DNA from 2 places in the Legionella resiliens genome. Region 2 is predicted to be linked to the other one. Evidence: riboswitches for the same ligand, from Rfam matches in the RefSeq annotation. Region 2 holds a riboswitch; the other holds the start of a gene.

Region 1 (5,449 bases), on a different contig from region 2:
AACAATTTGAACACGACTCTGGAATTAAAGTTAATTTTTCTACCTATGACAGTAATGAGACTATGTATGCCAAATTAAAGGCAAGCCAGCTCACTGTATATGATGTGATTCTTCCCTCCGCTTATTTTGTTGAACGTATGAAACGGCAAGGTATGTTGGAACGGCTTGATCACCAGCAACTGCCCAATATGAATAATCTGGATAAACGTTTTGTGAATAATGATTATGATCGGAATAACCTCTACAGCGTGCCAATAATATGGGGGGCAACAGGTATCTTTTTTAATCATGGCATAGTGAGCAACTCACCCAAAACCTGGAAGGAACTGTGGGCTCCCCAATGGCATAATCAACTGATGCTTTTGGATGACGCGCGTGAAATTTTTGCAATTGCCTTGATGAGCCTTGGGTTTGATCCTAATGATACAAATCCAGTGCATATTAAAAAAGCTTATGAACATTTATTGCAACTTGTACCCAATATTAAATTGTTTGCCAGCGACAGCATTCAGGCAATTATGATCGATGAAGATGCAGTAATCGGTTCTGCATGGAATGGTGATGCATTTAAAGCCCATGAAGAAAATAAAGCAATTGAGTTTGTCTATCCTGAAGATGGTTTTGTCATCTGGGTTGATTGTTTGGCCATTCCTAAAAATCCGCCTCATCTGAAAGAGGCCTTGCAATTTATTAATTTCATTCTTAAAGCAGAATCCAGTGCGGAAATCGCTTTAAGAGAAGGACATGGAATTACCAATGCAAAAGGAAGGGCTTTATTGCCCACCTCCATTAAAGATAATCCAATGATTTATCCATCCCCAGCAATCATGGCAAAAGGTCAATTCCAGCATGATGTTGGCGAAGAAACCCTCATGCTCTATAACCAATACTGGGAACACTTAAAACTGGCTTTTTAGTAAAAACCGCCTTTATTTTTAATTGCTGATTTGACTTCCCCAGTAAGATAGGACATGGATTTATGAAATAAATCCATGTATATTTTTTAATGAAGGCATTTGAATTTAAACCGCTCTTGTTCTATATAGTAAAGAAATAAACCATATTGACTAGAGATTGTTATGTCATTTAATTTTTCTTCATTTCAATTTGATAAAAATTCATCAACTGAAGCAAAAGTGAAAATTACCCTTGAACTGATTAACTCTTTGATTCCCAGCAGTTCGACACGAGAATCGTTAAATACTGACGGTTATCCTGAAAGTGGCCCCATCGAACAGACTATACGCGCTTATCAGAACATGAATTTAAGTCTTTATGAACAGGGTTTAAAAGCGATGGAAACTGGCTGCGGTAATTGCCAGGAAATGGCTTATGCCAGCGGGTTATTATTAAGAGCAGGGGGATTTACAGGAACACTTCAAGTCGCCGAATTTGGTATAAATCATGCTTTTTTAATTGTAGATGATTATATCCTTGACCCCTGGTCTAAGAGCTTTTTCCCTTTCTCGACATGGAAAGATAACTTAAAAGCTTATGGCGGCTCCGTCAAAGAAGGAGTTATGCGGGGACGAGTACTCTCTGCAACTCATTACGAGCTAGAGGATGAAGTGCCTGAGGTTTCTAAAACCTTACCCACAGAACTGGATCAATGCTTACCGTCAATAGAAAACAGAACTAAGTTGACGCTTTTGATTGGAGCGTGTTTGAGTAAAACGCAGAATTCAAAATCAGATCCGGATCCACAGCAGTCAGTCACATATAGCACGTAATCTTGCTAATGTGTCATGATTTCTACTGGCTCCGACAACTCATTAAGCAAAAATTAGCGTTCACCCCTAAATTTGCCTTTGGGAGTTAAACGCTTTCATGGTAGAATAATATTTGTACATTGGGGGTGCCAATTATGGCTGAGAGGATAAACCCAACCCTTTGAACCTGATCTCATTCGTCTGAGCGGAGGAAAATGTGTCTATTGTTTTGTTTTCAGGTATTGTTGCTTTTATTACTTCGTTTATTGGTTTGTTACCACAAATTATCAAATCCTTAAAAACCAAGTCAACTCAAGATCTCTCCATGATCATGTTGATTAATTACCTCATTTGTTCTGTAGCATGGATTATTTATGGAAGCAGTACGGATTCCTTTTTTGTGATCAGTGCAAATGTAGTGGGTTTGCTTGTCAGTCTGCTCCTTATTCTCTTAAAAAGACATTATGATGCACGATGTAATTAATTTAACAGGATATCACTCTATTTTATGCCTTAATGGAGATTTACCTGAGTCCTCTTTTTTTAATAGGATGAATTTACCCATCATTGCCGCTGATGGGGCCGCAAACGGTTTATTGGATCTTGGAATCCGTCCTCAATTAATTGCTGGAGATTTGGATTCTGTCCGACCACTGATTCTGGAAAACCATCCTTTTCTTCATTCACCGGATCAAAATCAAAGTGATTTCCAAAAAACAATGGGTTATCTAAAGGATAATAATTTACTCCCCGCTATAATTGTTGGCATAAATGGTGGGTGCTTGGATCATGTACTGAACAACATGAATATCTTTATGGAAACAAATTGTCTTTTATATGCTCCACCCATAAGAGGTTTTGTTCTGCATGAACACTCCAGGATGAATTGTGTGTTACCTCCTCAGACAAAAATTTCATTGATGGGGATACCGAAAGCCACTCTATCCTCAAAAGGGTTACAATGGGAACTCAACAACACTCATCTTTCCTTTCCAGGAAAAACATCCTGTTTTAATCGAACCCAATTGCCAGAAATCGTTTTGGAAGCTCATCATGGCTCCGTTTTGGTTTTGATTTACGAACAAATGATTGAGGATGCGGGATTAGCTGCCCAATAAACTCCATGCTGAGAAACAAAGAACTCTTCCAATCTCATTCAAAATGACTGCTCATTTTTCTATTAATTTACGACAATAGAACACTGGTCCCCTGCAATCACTAAAGTCACTGTGCTGTCTTTGGTTAGCACTTTAGAACCACACAAAACATCGGGGCCGAATGCCGAATTTTTTCTATATCCAAATAGATATTCCCTATTTACTGGTCCTTTACCTGAATGAATTTTGCCCCGAGACCCGGATCTTTTACCCTCCACAGTAAAACCTAAGGCAGCCGCTGTTTTCTCATTGGTTTTTACATGAACTTTTATCGTATCATTGGCAAAAGCCTGAATTGAAAAAGAAAATAGGACCAGGCCGCTCAAATTTTTTAGAGATTTTTTTATCATAATAAAACACTCCTTGTTCTATGTACTTTTAATATAATCCATTTAATGAATTAGGGAAAATCACCAGGGATAAAATGTGAATTATTTAATCTATGGGATTATTTTTAATATATTCGGTTCTTTTCGGAGCCATGTATGTTTCAATTTTTCTCAAGCTCTTAAGACAGGATTGAACACTGCTCATGGTGTCACCTTGTCTGAATTCTTCAAGTCTTCTTATTCACCGAAATAAAATTATTGCTTACCAAGAAAAATTGTGGCTTCTGGATGCCCCTAAGAAAACTCCGTAGGTCACGCCCAATCAATAATAAAAAAATCACCTGTTTTCATCTTCCAATGACTAAAAATCAGATGCCGGGTGGGCTTTCTTGAATTCTCATTGATATACACTATGATAAAAATATAGTCACAATGACTTATTTGCAATGCAATTATATGCATTCATTGAGGAGGCACCCATGAGAGTTAAAAGACTTTTGACGCAGGGATTTTCCCATAAGGTGTACCATGATATACAGCAACATCAAACTAAACTTACTTTCAGATTGGATACGACTTATCTTAAATATAAAGCCCAAGAAAGAACTGCAAAGATACAGCTGCTTCGAGATAGTATACCAACTGGCTCTAGCCTCATATATCGGGGCACAGAGGGTACGGATGAGGTTCTCGGTACGATGAAATCAAATCGCCTTGGCAGAAAATCTGAAGAAAGCAGGAAGGCACCTTCGCATGACATTGTAGGGTATATTCGAGATAACGACAGTAGGTATTTTCTCTCGTATACACCCTGCAGAGAAACCGTAAAACCTTATACTGTGGGTTTATCATTAATTCCCAAAAAAGGCTATATTTTTGTTACTGGACTTCCAATGGTATATACGACCCCCCAAAAGCTTCTTCTTTTAAATGAAAAGATGTTTAAGCGCTACGATAAAAGAATGATCGATGCGATGCCCCAGGACGATGTCCGCGGATATCAAAGTATTGTAACGATGACTCAAAATAATAATGAAATTACCGGGATTATCGGTGCTTCAGCAAAAGACGATTGGCGATCTGAAGTTAACAAGCGCATGCATAGTGTGATTGAAGTTTGTGGTCCTGGACGTATTGTATCATCTGTTATGAGCTCTAATGAGCCTGCCCATGTGAGACATTGGCAAAATCCAGATTTTTCTCCTGAACTTGTAGCACTGGATATTGTTTTCTTTGATACTCCTGAGGAGTATGAAGAAATGAATGAAAAAGCAAGAGATATGGGACTTATAGGGAAAGACGAACGATTACCTACTTTTTCCGATGCTCAAAAACTCGTAGGACAATTAAAAGACTGGGGAGATACTTATGGTACCAGTGATACCATGAAATTCACTGCATTTCCCAAAAAGATTAAGCCAGGAGATAAGGCAACTCTTGTGGAGTTTTTGGATGAGCAAATTAAATCAAATCCATCCGTAAAACTATTAGAAGAACTGGGATCTTCTCCTACGTTATGATTATTTGAGGCAATCAGTGTATAGGCTTACACGTAATGGATTGATATAAACCTATTGGGTTTAACACTTAAAGCCTTTAAATTGATACTTTGGGCAAAATAGATTAAGGATTTGAATTATGTTAGCCAGGTTAAGATTTTTCGCAAGAAAAATGCCCTCAAGTGAAGCATATTCATCAGTTCATGATGTTTACGCATCTCATAAACCCCATTTCATTAGAGGCAGTCTTACAGGTGAGCGTTGGCGTTATCAAAGAATGGGACAAACTTTGGAAATGATTACTAATGTTCAAAAATATAAAGAATTACAACGACAATCAATAGCTAATTTAAATCTTTGGACAAAAACAAAATCTGAGGTTCCATCCTCAGTCGAAGTCGTCTATAAAGATTGGGGTGTTGCAACTTTTGAAGCAACTAAAAAGCATGGAGTAATATATTCCGTATTGAATATGGCGAATTCAGTCTATCCCGGAGGTGCTGCATTGGAGGGTGGAAGTGCCCAAGAGGAAAATATGTGGCTTCGCAGTACCTGTGCCCTTTCATTGATAGATAAATTGGTTAAGTTAGACAAAGAATATACTAATATGTTTGTTTATACTAAAGAAGGAACCGAATTGGTAGAAGCCAGAAAGAAAATGACGGCAAAGGAGTGTGATATTTTAAAAGAACGCTGCCCCATAACGTTTCCTCCTGAAGTCTTTAAAACATTCCATAGCGACGTACCAAGAATAT
Region 2 (5,449 bases):
ACCTATAGGAGCTGCCCAAGGCATCAAAATCCGACAACCACAATCAATTAAACGCTGGCATAAAACCAAATCATCCGTACAGTATGGGAAAACTTCAAATCCTCGTTTTACCAATTCGGTTGCCGCGTGCAACAATTCAAAGGGATCAGGCTGCAAGCTGTAATCATCACCAATTACTTCTAATTTAATCCATGAGGTCTGAAAAAGTTCACGTGCCATTTCAGCTGTAGTAATTGCTGTTTGTGCATCGCGGCAACCCGCAGTATTGGGAAGTAAATAACAATCTAAAGATTGAATGGTTTGCCAAAACAAATCTGTGCCAGATTCACCAGGCATTTGTCTTTTTAATGACACAGTAATCACGTTGGCTTTAGAAGCCCGAACGGCATGTGTCATTACCTCAAGTGATGGATAACCTGCTGTTCCCAAGAGCAAACGACTTGATAGGGGTTTACCTGCTAAATACCACATAGCTATCCTCCCTGCATCGGTACAATTAGATCGATACGATCTCCTTCACACAAGATGATGCTAGAAAACATAGATTTGGGAACAAATTGATTATTAATTGCGATTGCTACATGCGCCGCAATCTCTTCTCTCTGCGCAAGCATTTCCTGAAGTGTACAGGACGTATCAAGTGTTAATGGTTGATCATTTACATAAATAATCATAAATAAGCCTCCCAAAGCTCAGGATAACAAATGTCTTTTTGATTGCTGTTTAATCCACGTAGAATTTCCTCTACTAATGCCGGAGCAATCAAATATCCATGACGATAAAGCCCGTTAACAGCAATAAATTGCTTCGCATATTTTATGCGAGGCTGATGATGCACTAAAGTCGGCCGACAATGCGTCACTGTCTTAACTATTCGTGCTTCGGCAAAACCCCGATGCACATAGTATGCAGCAGTTAATAATTCAAGCGATGTACGTACCGAAATTGGACTGGAATCTTCTGTTTCCAACTCACTCGCACCGATAAGATAATGAGAATCAGGACGCGGTGCAATATAAATAATGAACCTAGGGTGTAAGAGGCGAACAGGTCTTTGTAACCGAACTTCAGGTGCATGCAACCAAACAAGCTCCCCACGAAGTCCCCGCAGATGCGGAAAAGAGGTTTTTGCCCCCAAACCTCGGCAATCAAAAACAAAATCAAATTGATGTGATTCCTTACTTGCCTCTACTCTCCCTGGAGAGACAGCAGAAACAAAAGTATGATCTCGGCAAATAACCCCCTGCTCGCAAAGATGATTTTTAAGTACTGGCAACAGAGTCTGATTATCGAGCTGTGCTTCTCTAGGAAAATAATAGGCTCGTTGGAATTGACTGAGTTCTGGCTCAAACTGTCTTAGTACCTCTTCATTGAGCAATTGGTAGCACGAATTACTTAATTTACTGACAATTCTGGCGCTAAACTGCTGCCATTCTGCTCTATCTTGTGGATGATGTACTACAAGACTTCCTTTTTGACGAAAATATATGGGTTCTGGCAATTGATTGAGAATGGGTGTCCATAATGTTTCGACCGACTCCATCCCCAAATTGAAAATAACTTGTTCCGCCTTATCAAGCTCCGACATGGGTGCCAAAAGACCTGCTGCTGCATTGCTGCAATTATTGAAAGAAGTTTCTGCTTCAAATAATGTTACTATCCAGCCTTCCTTTTGTAAGCGCAAAGCCAGCAAACACCCCATTATTCCAGCACCCACAACAGCAGCATTTTTCATCGCAGTTTCCCCCCTACTCCCGCGGATAATCCGCGGGACGTAGACAAAACTTTTTATTCACTCACGCAACACGCGATAGGCTCCAAATCAGAATGAGGCATCTTAGGTAATAACTCATTCGTATAACAAGCATTTACCGCAAAAGACTCATCAATCACTCCCAAATGTTTGCCAAATCGCCCTACTTTATTCCAATCACGTTCCACATTTAAAAGCGTGCGTGAGAAAAAGGGTAGGCTACGAATGAATATTGTATGATACATCGGGGTTCGCAATTGGGGTTTAATACGACATAAAAGCTCATAAGCTTCATCCGGATTTTCGGTGGTAAAGGCAGCTCCACGCTGTGTGGCGTTGAGAAATCCTTTAAGGATTTCAGGATTCGTTAACATGCGTTCTGGCACAATAAATTGAATGGAACAAAAACAGCAGCACCCTAAGCCTGCAAGCTGATCAAGGCGCAGAAATACAGTTTCACCGCGTAAATGCTCTAATTCAACTTTCTGAAAATTAATAAAACCAATACCCGTGTCAATGATATCGCGGCAAATCGCATCAGTAACATTCATGCCAATACGCACTGTCTCATAACTTGAGGGATCAATGCCGGCTAGCTTTGCCAAATTATCTATAATGATTTTGCCAAACTCGCCAATATACCCTACTCGTTTGCCGACAATATCCTGAAAGGAGCTAATACCACTGGATTTAAGCGCGATAAGACCTGTTGGAGGCTCATCCAGCAATGTTCCAATTGAAGTAACAGGATAACCTTTTGCACGTGCAGCCAAGGTATGGATCATCGCCTTTACCCCAAAATCAACATGCCCCATCCCCACAATTTCGGTTACATCGCTAGGATCGCTAGGTTCCAAAATTGCTAATTTTATGCCTTCTTGCTGATAATACCCTAATGAATGGGCAACAAAAATTGGGGTGTGGTAAGGATTTGCATACCAATTGAGTAATAGAGTTGTTCTTGTTGATAATGCACTCATGCCATGGGCTCCTTGTATTAATTAATAAAATAAAGGATGGCAAAAGATATCGATTGAAAGCCTAATTGAAGCAATTAACCTGTATTCAGAGAACCCATAAAATTAAGAGAGGACTCTTTAAGAGAGCAATCACTTTAAAATGAATACAGATTTAAGGCGTTCTTACGCTGGTACGAACCAGATCAAGTTCAACGGGTATTTCTCAGACGTGTATCACGACACCCCGCGCCATCAAATTGTTGGTAATGCTATCTTGTATGGAAAAAACTGTCAAACATTATAAAAAATTCCTCATCCACCTGACGGAACATGGGAAGAGGGCTAGGGGGATGGGTAAAATCCATCACGAAACATCATAATTTTGCACATAAAATACATTATGCTGAATTAAAAATCGCTGACATAATAAGGGAGTATGTTGCAATAGATGATGCAAATAAGCTCGGGTAAATTGTTGAGAGCATGTAGGACAACAGCACTCTGCATCAATCGTTTCAAATTGCATCTGCATTTTTGAATCAGTTAAATCCACGGTTCCTGTCTGGCTGTAAACTTTTCCTTGAGTCGCTGCTTGTGATGGCTCATCTGTCTCAATAAACTCGATTCCCTTATCACGTAAACGTTTGATTAACTCAGGATTAAAACGTCCTATAATATAACGTGCTAAATGAGACCATTGATCTAATCGCTCCCAATTCAGCTCATCCACAACATTAAAATAAACCCCATGTGGCTTCACTATCTCATGTTTTTCTAATTCTTTAACATCAATAAATGGAACAATTGCCTCATCCCAATTATCCCAAATTTGTGGAAAATCGCGCAGGATATTTTGAGGTAAAATAACTGCATTAGGTTTTAAATGATGGATAAGTTCAATTAACTTCTCCAAGGAAACTTTGACTCTAGACCCATCATAAGGTGACTTGAGCACATAAACTTTTTCCTTATTGGCTATAAGCGACATTGCATTAATAACCACTGTTCCAGGACAAGCCAAGTAACGGGCTAAATCAGATATTTTTTCGAGTACATCCTGGCCCGGCTTATACAACAAATGCTCCAAAGAATAAGATGCCGCTGTAATTTTTACTTCGTGCCAATTTGCCATTGTAAGACATAAACCTGCATCTGAAGTTAAAACAGGTATAAAATTCTGTATTGCAGCCAACATTCCTGATCTCCTGATTTACAGCAATAAACTGGTGTCACCATAACTAAAAAATCTGTATCTTTTTTCGATTGCTTCTTGATAAAGCATCATTGCTTGTTTGTGGCCGATAAAAGCTGAAACCAGCATGAGCAAGGTAGACTCAGGCAAATGAAAGTTAGTCATTAGCCCATCGCAAATCTTAAACTCATATCCTGGGTAAATAAAGATATCCGTATCTCTGCTGCATGCAGTTAATACTCCATTTTGTGCTGCACTCTCAAGACTACGCAAAGCAGTCGTACCGACTGCAATTACTCGATTTCCAGCTGCTTTTGTAGCGTGTACTGCGGCACATAATTCCGGGCTAATTGTGAATTGCTCACTATGCATTTTATGGTCTTTGATATGGTCACAACGAACGGGTCTAAATGTTCCTGCCCCTACATGCAAAGTGAGATAAGCTACAGCAACTCCCCTTGCTTGTAAGCTGGATAATACAGATTCATCAAAATGTAAGCCCGCAGTAGGTGCTGCAACAGAACCCTCATATTTTGCATAGACTGTTTGATAACGATCCTGATCCAAAATTTCATCATTTCGCGTAATGTAGGGGGGTAATGGAATATGACCTATTCCATTCAATAATTGCAAAACGTCCCTATTTGCTTTACATATAAATAAATCATCCTTTCTTTCAAGGACTTCGATTTCTCTATTTTGCTCTAATTTAATAATTGATCCAGGCTTTAATGCTTTACTGGCTTTAATATGAGCAAGAAAAGTAAATTCACCCGTAATACGTTCCACTAATAACTCAACTTTTCCGCCAGTAGTTTTATGACCGTAAAGTCGAGCAGGGATCACCTTGGAATCATTCATAACCAGTAAATCGCCAGGATTTAAAAAATCAGCTATTTCGCGAAACTGATAATGACCATATTCACCTTTTTGACGATTATAAGTTAAAAGACGCGAATCACTGCGCTTAGCTAAAGGATACTGTGCAATTAATTCCGGAGGTAAATCAAAGTAAAAATCCTGTTTATTCATAGGGCAACCTGAAAATAAATTGCCATCATTATACACGGAATGTAAACATTCATCATCTCTACTGCATAAAATATTGCCTGGAAATTAAAGCTGAATTTACAAATTGCTGCAAAGCCTGCCTTACTCTACTATGCGACGTCCCGCGGAAAAGCCACGCAACGTAGGCGGGAGTGTAAAGACAAAAAAATTAAAGAAGAGTGTATCCATAAACATATTACTTAATCGTTTTATTCGGATCCACTTCAGGCTTAGCTAACGATGTATCTGTTATTATTCGTTTGGCGCTGTATAGCCATTGAAGCCGTTGCTGCGGCTCCATAACCCTCTCTGGTGTGACTTGTTCGATTAATTCATCAAGCTTTCCTTTGCTCTCAGATGATATTGATAAATTTTTGACAACACCTCGAGCTTTTTCGATATCCTCTTTTTGGGGCGCTTTTAATACCAAAGATTCAAATTTTTCTATCATTTGTGTATAGCTTGGATGAGGATCAGATTTTGGAGTAACTCTTT

What was found. A riboswitch is a leader RNA that binds a small molecule or an ion and turns the genes downstream of it on or off. The one in region 2 is predicted to bind thiamine pyrophosphate.
Positions count from the first base shown of each region.
Region 1: another riboswitch for thiamine pyrophosphate. It lies ahead of LXO92_RS00390 (SemiSWEET family sugar transporter); the one in region 2 lies ahead of LXO92_RS07965 (ABC transporter substrate-binding protein).

Region 1 covers NZ_JAJTND010000001.1:79,392-84,840, forward strand. Annotated here, with positions in the region: gene LXO92_RS00380 (ABC transporter substrate-binding protein) at 1-917, shown strand, start outside; gene LXO92_RS00385 (hypothetical protein) at 1,080-1,730, shown strand; TPP riboswitch at 1,842-1,940, shown strand; gene LXO92_RS00390 (SemiSWEET family sugar transporter) at 1,927-2,193, shown strand; gene LXO92_RS00395 (thiamine diphosphokinase) at 2,177-2,827, shown strand; gene LXO92_RS00400 (hypothetical protein) at 2,890-3,216, opposite strand; gene LXO92_RS00405 (hypothetical protein) at 3,675-4,715, shown strand; gene LXO92_RS00410 (poly(ADP-ribose) glycohydrolase domain-containing protein) at 4,834-5,449, shown strand, end outside.
Region 2 covers NZ_JAJTND010000004.1:568,657-574,105, reverse strand. Annotated here, with positions in the region: gene LXO92_RS07980 (thiazole synthase) at 1-471, opposite strand, end outside; gene thiS (sulfur carrier protein ThiS) at 474-674, opposite strand; gene LXO92_RS07970 (FAD-dependent oxidoreductase) at 671-1,735, opposite strand; gene LXO92_RS07965 (ABC transporter substrate-binding protein) at 1,789-2,733, opposite strand; TPP riboswitch at 2,876-2,969, opposite strand; gene LXO92_RS07960 (tRNA-guanine transglycosylase) at 3,077-3,907, opposite strand; gene queA (tRNA preQ1(34) S-adenosylmethionine ribosyltransferase-isomerase QueA) at 3,923-4,936, opposite strand; gene LXO92_RS07950 (hypothetical protein) at 5,151-5,449, opposite strand, start outside.